Regions from separate parts of the Mycetocola sp. Y442 genome, predicted to be linked through region 1. Evidence: predicted binding sites of a transcription regulator. Region 1 holds the regulator's gene; the other holds the start of a gene.
What was found. The regulator HspR, encoded in region 1, represses chaperone genes until heat shock. The targets are predictions, from matches to a motif close to AAGTTGAGTCNNNNNGACTCAACTT.
Positions count from the first base shown of each region.

Region 2: AC1X6S_RS13400 (ATP-dependent Clp protease ATP-binding subunit) is a predicted target of HspR. The motif match lies at 1,264-1,288, and genes of this name have one in related genera.

Region 1 is NZ_JBXHBV010000003.1:247,354-250,727, reverse strand. Features, by position in the region: gene AC1X6S_RS12735 (nucleotide exchange factor GrpE) at 1-215, shown strand, start outside; gene AC1X6S_RS12730 (DnaJ C-terminal domain-containing protein) at 221-1,210, shown strand; gene AC1X6S_RS12725 (heat shock protein transcriptional repressor HspR) at 1,214-1,627, shown strand; gene AC1X6S_RS12720 (DUF2062 domain-containing protein) at 1,667-3,112, shown strand; gene AC1X6S_RS12715 (class I SAM-dependent methyltransferase) at 3,199-3,374, shown strand, end outside.
Region 2 is NZ_JBXHBV010000003.1:390,591-393,964, forward strand. Features, by position in the region: gene AC1X6S_RS13400 (ATP-dependent Clp protease ATP-binding subunit) at 1-1,250, opposite strand, end outside; gene AC1X6S_RS13405 (ComEA family DNA-binding protein) at 1,356-2,258, opposite strand; gene AC1X6S_RS13410 (hypothetical protein) at 2,265-2,762, opposite strand; gene AC1X6S_RS13415 (4Fe-4S single cluster domain-containing protein) at 2,759-3,374, opposite strand, start outside.

The sequences.
Region 1 (3,374 bases):
CCGCGAAGCTCCGCACGAGCGTCACCAAACTGGGCCTTGTCCCGTTTGGCGCGAAGGGTGAACCGTTCGACCACAACATCCACGAGGCGATTTTCCAGCAGCCGAGCCCCGACGTTGAGATCGCAACAATTCTCGATGTCGTTGAGACGGGCTACATGGTCGGCTCGACCCTCCTCCGCGCGGCGAAGGTCGTCGTCGCTGTTCCCGCCGAGTAGGAACGATGGCAAGTCAGGATTGGTTCGACAAGGACTTCTACAAGGTTCTTGGCGTGAAGAAGGATGTCACGCCGGCTGAACTGAAGAAGACCTACCGCAAGCTTGCGCGGAAATACCATCCGGACTCGAACGCGGGCGACCCGAAGGCTGAAGCAAAGTTCAAGGAGCTCAGCGAGGCCTACTCGGTCCTCAACGACCCGGAACAGCGCAAGGAGTACGACGCGGTTCGCGCCATGGGATCCGGTGCACGGTTCACCGCTCCCGGTGGCGGCGGACAGGCCGGCGGTTTTGACGATGTCTTCGGCGGCATGTTCGGTGGGGGTGCTCGTGGCACGAGCACCAGCTACCAGCAGGCGGACTTCGAGGACATCCTCGGTGGCGTCTTCGGCCGGGGCGGTGGCTTCGGCCAGCCCTCCGGTGGCTACCGTGGGTTCGGTGGCCCGACGCCGGGACGTGACGTCACGGCATCCACCACTATCGACTTCCTCACCGCGGTCAAGGGTGACACCATCACCCTGCAGACCGCGGAGGGGCGGACGATCAAGGTCAAGATCCCCGCGGGTGTCGCCGACGGGCAGAAGATCAAGCTGCGCGGAAAGGGCCACCAGTCTCCGGACGGAGGGCCAGCGGGTGACCTCGTGCTGTCGGTCTCCGTGCGCAAGCACCCGGTGTTCGAGCGCGACGGACTCAACCTGCGCGTCAACGTCCCCGTGACGTTCGTCGAAGCGACGCTCGGCGCGACGATCGAGGTGCCGACACTCGGCGGGGAACCCGTGCGGCTGCGAGTCGCACCGGGAACGCCGTCCGGACGTGTGCTCCGGGTCAAGGGCAGGGGCGTCGCTACCTCGAAGGGCACCGGCGACCTGCTCGCGGTTGTCCAGGTAGCCGTGCCGTCGCACCTGAGCGCTGAGGCACGCGAGGCCCTCGAGCGATTCCACGAGGTGGAACCCCGAGAAAACCCTCGCGAAGACCTGATCGCACGCGCGAGGGGATAGAGCGTGGACGAGAATTCGCCGATCTTCGCGATCGCGATAGCGGCCGAGCTGGCCGGACTGCACCCGCAGACGCTGCGGCAGTACGACCGGCTCGGCCTCGTCTCGCCAACCCGAACGGCCGGCAAGTCCCGCCGGTACTCGATGAGGGATGTCGTGCAGTTGCGCGAGGTCGCCAAACTGAGTGCCGAGGGCGTCAGCCTCGAGGGCATCGGCCGCATTCTCGCCCTCGAGAACGAGGTCGCTTCACTGTCATCGCGCGTTCGCGAGCTTGAGCACGCGCTCGCTGATGAGATGCTCAAATCACCCGGCCGGCGGGTCTTCGCCGCCGGTTCGCAGGGCGACGTCGTGCCGCTCAAGAGCGGCACGAGGGCACAGCGCCGGACCGAGCTCGTCGTCTGGAGACCGTTCCAGCGTTAGTCCCTTTCGGCCCGGGAAGTCCCGGTCTATGCTGACCGCATGAGCGAGCAGAAGCCGCCGGCGGGCAGGAAAAGCAAACCACGCGCTGAAGCCAAGACACCGCCACCGACGGGCTCGAACGCCGCCGGTGGCCCACCACCTGGATCGCCCCAGGCGCCACCTCCCGGAAGCCCGCCCCCTCCCGCTCCCGATGCCAATCAGGCGCCGGGTCCGGTCCAGCAGGCGGCGGCTCACCAGGTGCCGGGTCAGCAGATGAGCGGCCCGCAGGTGCCGGGCCAGCAGGCCGGAACCTCGCCCACGATCAACCAGGGTCAGCCCCAGGCCGGTTACCCGCAGCAGCATGCGGGTTACCCGCCGCAGCAGCACGCCGGCTACCCCCAGGCCGGTTACCCCCAGCAGGCCGGCTCCCCCCAGCAGGGTGGTTATCCGCCACAACCGGGTGGTTATCCGCAGCAACAGGGCGGTTATCCGCCCCAGCAGGGTGGTCAACCCTACCCGCCGGGCTACCCGCCGCAGCCGGGGTACCCGCCTCGTCCCGGCGGTCCCCAGCCGCCGAGAAACTATGTTCCCCGCGCTGCCGGTCCGGTCACCCCGCCGCGGCCGCCGCTTGCTCCTCGCCAGCGCCGCGGGGCCATGATCGCCGGTGCCGTCGGGTTTACGCTGATGACTCTCGGCTTCACCATGATCGCCATCCCGCTCGTCATCGCTCTGCTCGGCGCCTTCCTCGGCACGATTATCGGCTGGGCCGCCCGAAACGATCCCGATGACTTCTCTCCCAACGGAGGACCACAGCCCCAGGAGATCGAGAGCTTCATCGGAGAGGCGTGGTCGACCCTGCTTCCGTGGCTCATCGGTGCCCTGATACTCGGCATCATCATCTGGCTCCTCGGCTACTTCTCCAGCCTGTGGATCCTGCGCAGCCACTCGGTCAACAGGCCGGTTGCCGTGACCTGGAGTGGACTCGGAATCGCCGTCGTCGGGAACTTTTTCCTCAGCGCGCTCAGTTCGCCGATCACCGGTCTCTTCAATGTGTGGGACCCGGACTTCAACGATCCTGACGACTTCCGCAACTTCGGAGACCCGGGCCAGATGCAGTGGATGGACAGCGTCAACTTTGCACCGACAGCGCTCGGTCTTGCCCTGCTCTTCCTGCTCATCAGTCTCGTCGTGAATGCGGCTATCGGTCTGCTCAGCTGGTGGTGGATGGCTCACGTCTTCAGGGAACAGGCGCCGGCCGACCACCGGGTGTCCGCCGGTGGTGAGCACGGTGCCGGCGCGAACACTCCAGTCGGCACCACACACGGAGGTACCCCGAACGCCGGAACCACGCACGCCGGACAGGCACCGGGGGCACAGGCACCGGGAGCACAGACACCGGGGGCACACACACCGGGAGCATCGAACCCGGGGACGCCGACCCCGGCTGAACCGGCTCGAGGGCGCACAGATCCGTCCGACGGGGAACCGAAGAACCGCCAGGGCTGACCGCAGACCGAGCTCGCCCGGTCCGGGGATGCCGGACCGGGGCGAACCAGGCGAATCGGGGTGAGCCGGGGAGATACCCTGAACAGGTGACTGACTTCGCCTTCGACCGGCTCCGCCGCTGGCCAGACATCGAAGCCGACAACCTCTTCGCGTTTGACGCCAGCGACAGGCTCATCCTCGAAACAGCGGCTGACGTACTCCGCGCAGCGGGCAGCGGAGAGACCGTTGTCGTCGGCGACCGGTACGGCGCACTCACCCTCGC
Region 2 (3,374 bases), 140 kb from region 1:
ACATACCGGGCGGACAGGTCGACGGCGGCCTTGAGGGCCTCGTCGGTGTAGGTCACACCGTGAAACTCCTCGTAACTTCCGCGCAGCCCCTGAAGGATGCGCTCAGCGTCTTCGACACTGGGCTCGTCGACGTGAACGGGCTGGAAGCGACGTTCGAGAGCCGAGTCCTTCTCGATGCGGCGGTACTCCTTGAGCGTCGTCGCACCGATGAGGTGCAGGTCGCCGCGGGCGAGTCGCGGCTTGAGGATGTTTCCGGCATCCATTCCGCCGCTCTCTCCCCCGCCGCCGGCACCGACAACGGTGTGCAGCTCGTCGAGGAAGATGATCAGTTCACCCTTGTGCGCGGTGATCTCGTCGACGAGCTTCGTGAGTCGCTCCTCGAAGTCTCCGCGGTAGCGGGTGCCACCGACCATCGACGCGAGGTCGAGCGAGATGAGTCGCTTGTCCTCGAGCAGGCTCGGCACTTCGTGGTCGACGATCGCTCGCGCGATTCCCTCGACAACAGCGGTCTTACCGACGCCGGCTTCACCGATCAACACTGGGTTGTTCTTGGTGCGACGCGAGAGGATCTCGAGGGTCTGCGCGATTTCGTCAGCCCGACCGATCACCGGGTCGAGTTCGCCGTTCCGGGCGAGCTCGGTGAGGTCGGTGCCGAACTGGTCGAGCATCGGGGTGTCGCTCGAGGCTGCGCCGTTCGGCTGGGCCATCGGCTGCCCGGTGCGGGCCGCCTCGTGAACGGCCTGCAGCGACTGCGGGGTGACGCCGAAGGACGTCAGCAACTGGCCGGCGATGGCCTCCTGGTTGACGACGAACGCAAAGAAGAGGTGTTCGGGGTCGATGTAGGTCGAACCAAAAGCACGGGCCACCTGGTGGGCGTCGAGCAGGGCTCGTTGCGCGGCCGACGTGAGCGAGGGAGCGGCCGAGGTCGACCCGTCACTCTTGTCGGGAAGTCGTTGTTCTGCGGCATCAGCGAGAGCGGCCGGATCGGTACCGATGGCACGGAGAGTGTCCGCGATCGGGGCCGTCTCGACGAGCACGCGGAGAATGTGCAGCGCGTCGACTTCGGTGTGGCCGTGCGCGATCGCGAATCGGGCCGCCTCAGCGAGCACTGCGTGGGTTCGCCGGCTGAGCAGCCTGGTCATGTCGACGCTGCGTCCCGACTGTGCGGAGCGCTGTCCCTGCAAATAACGAGCGAGGAACTCGTCGAACGATTCGCTGCCGGAGCCGGCAGGACCGAAGAATGTAGGCAATGCAACCTCCTGTTACGTGAGTAATGATCACTCAACTTAACGCTGGGGGCGCCCGCCTATTCCCGTGCTGGGAGAAACCTGAGTCGGGGCAACTCAAGTTTGAGATCAGTAGTCGACGCGGCGGCCAAACGTCCTCGGCGCTCGGGGCCGCGGGGAACAGAACGCCTCGCCGCGAAGCCGGGCGAGCTCGTGAGGCTGAAGCCCGGCGGTTGCCGCGAAATCCTCGAGGGAGACGAAGCCCTTCCGCCTCGTCCGGTCGGCGACGGCCGCCTTGGCGCGTCCGCGATCCATGCCAGTGAGCTTGGCGAGAGCCCGGTGGTTGGCCGTGTTCACGTCCACAAGTTCGACCTCGGTCGGCCCGGTTTGAGCGGCGGGAGACGAACCCCGGTCAAGCGTGTCCGCTGGCCGCGCAGGTTGAGCTGTACGAGCCGACGACGCGGCGGATTCTGCACGCGCTCGAGCTGTCGCTTTCGCGGCGCGCCGTTCGGCCCAGGTCGGACGCTTTCGGGGCGGCGCGGCCACCGAGTCGTCGACGTAATCCGACCGAGACGTGCCACGCGCCCCGAGAACTCCATCGAGTTCCTTCGGGACCTCAGCTCGCCGCGAGCCGGCCGGGTTCGGATCGGTGAGAGATGAAGCCTTCATCGGGAAGCCGAAGATGGTGAGCCTGTTCTCGTGGCGGCTCCAGAGGAGGAGCAGCCAGGACTGGTTCACCGCAAGGCCGTGCGCGAGAGCAACGAGGGTCAGACTGCCCTGCGCCACTTGCCCGGCAACGCCCTCGAGGTTGTGCACAACGACCGCGGCCACCGCGTAGAACACCGCGGAAATCCACCAGAGGGGCCGGCGACCGATGGCGGCGATGATCGCGAAGCCGAGCCATGACAGCCCGGCGCCCGGCGGAATCAGCAGGATCAGCCAGGCGCTCGCGACGAAACGCCAGGTCAGCGACGGGCCCTCACCCGGATCGGGCGCCCGTGTGCTGCGCCGTGTCGCCTGGGTGTCAGTCATCGTTGGTTACGCGCCCGTCCGGACGTTGAGCACCATGGTGACGGTGTCGTCCGTCTCCCGGGTTTCCGAGACCAGATCGAACCCGGCATCGACCGCGCGAAGCCGGATCTTCTCGGCAACCGCGTGTTGCACCCCCTGGGCGTACGCAGCGTCGAGCCGCTGCAACAGGTCGGTTGCACTCGCGACGGTGACCTCACGCGAGTCACTTTCCACGTGTGCTTCCCACACCGCATCGTCGGTGAGCGTCATCGTCAGGGCAACGCCGTCGATGTCAGCGGTGACCCGCGACCGTGAGACGTCGACGCCGGTCGCGCCAAGGCTCGCCAGGGCCTCGGCCAGGAGCGTGCTGTCTTTCATCCGGGTACGCACCCGGATCTCCGGCGCGGGCCGGCCAGCGGCAGAGGCGTCGCTCTTCGCCGTCGCGACGGCGCCGAGAGCGCCAACACCGCCTGCCGCTGCGGCAGCGGCCAGTGCGATGGGGAGGAGGACCAGGGTGACACTCATGCGCGTCTCGCTTTCGTTCCAGGCCGGTCCTGTCGCGGACCGAGGTCATGCAGTAGTTCTTCGAGCGCCGAGGCATCCGCCCAGCCGTTCACGTCAATGCGACCATCGCGGGAGATCCGGATCTCGAGCCGGTCGAGCCCGCCATCGCGCTCGATGGCGGCGACCTCGTCGGCGTAGGCCGCGGTGAGGGCACGGATGCCTTGGTTGGTGCTGCCGAGCCACGGCCGCACGCTGTCCGGCGAATCGCGCAGGTAAGGCCCGTCGATGAGCAGGTCCGTTGCGGCGAGCAGCCGGGCGATGTCCTCGCGGTCCGCCGACCAGTCAGTTAGCAACTCGAGCGTGTAGCCGCTGAACGTCATCACGGTGAGACCGGCGGCCCGAAACGCTTCGGCGATCACGGCGAGCGCGGCGGCCTGGTCGAAGGGTTCGCCGCCGAGAAGGGTGATTCCCTCGACGCCCGCACTGGCGGCATCCGTCACGAAACGTGTGGCCAGGTCCGCCGTCATCTCAACGGTCCCGCCGGTCTCTGCCCAGAGGTGAGGGTTGAAGCAGCCGGGGCAGCGCACGCTGCAGCCCTGCACCCAGAGCGCCGAGCGCAGCCCGGGCCCCTCG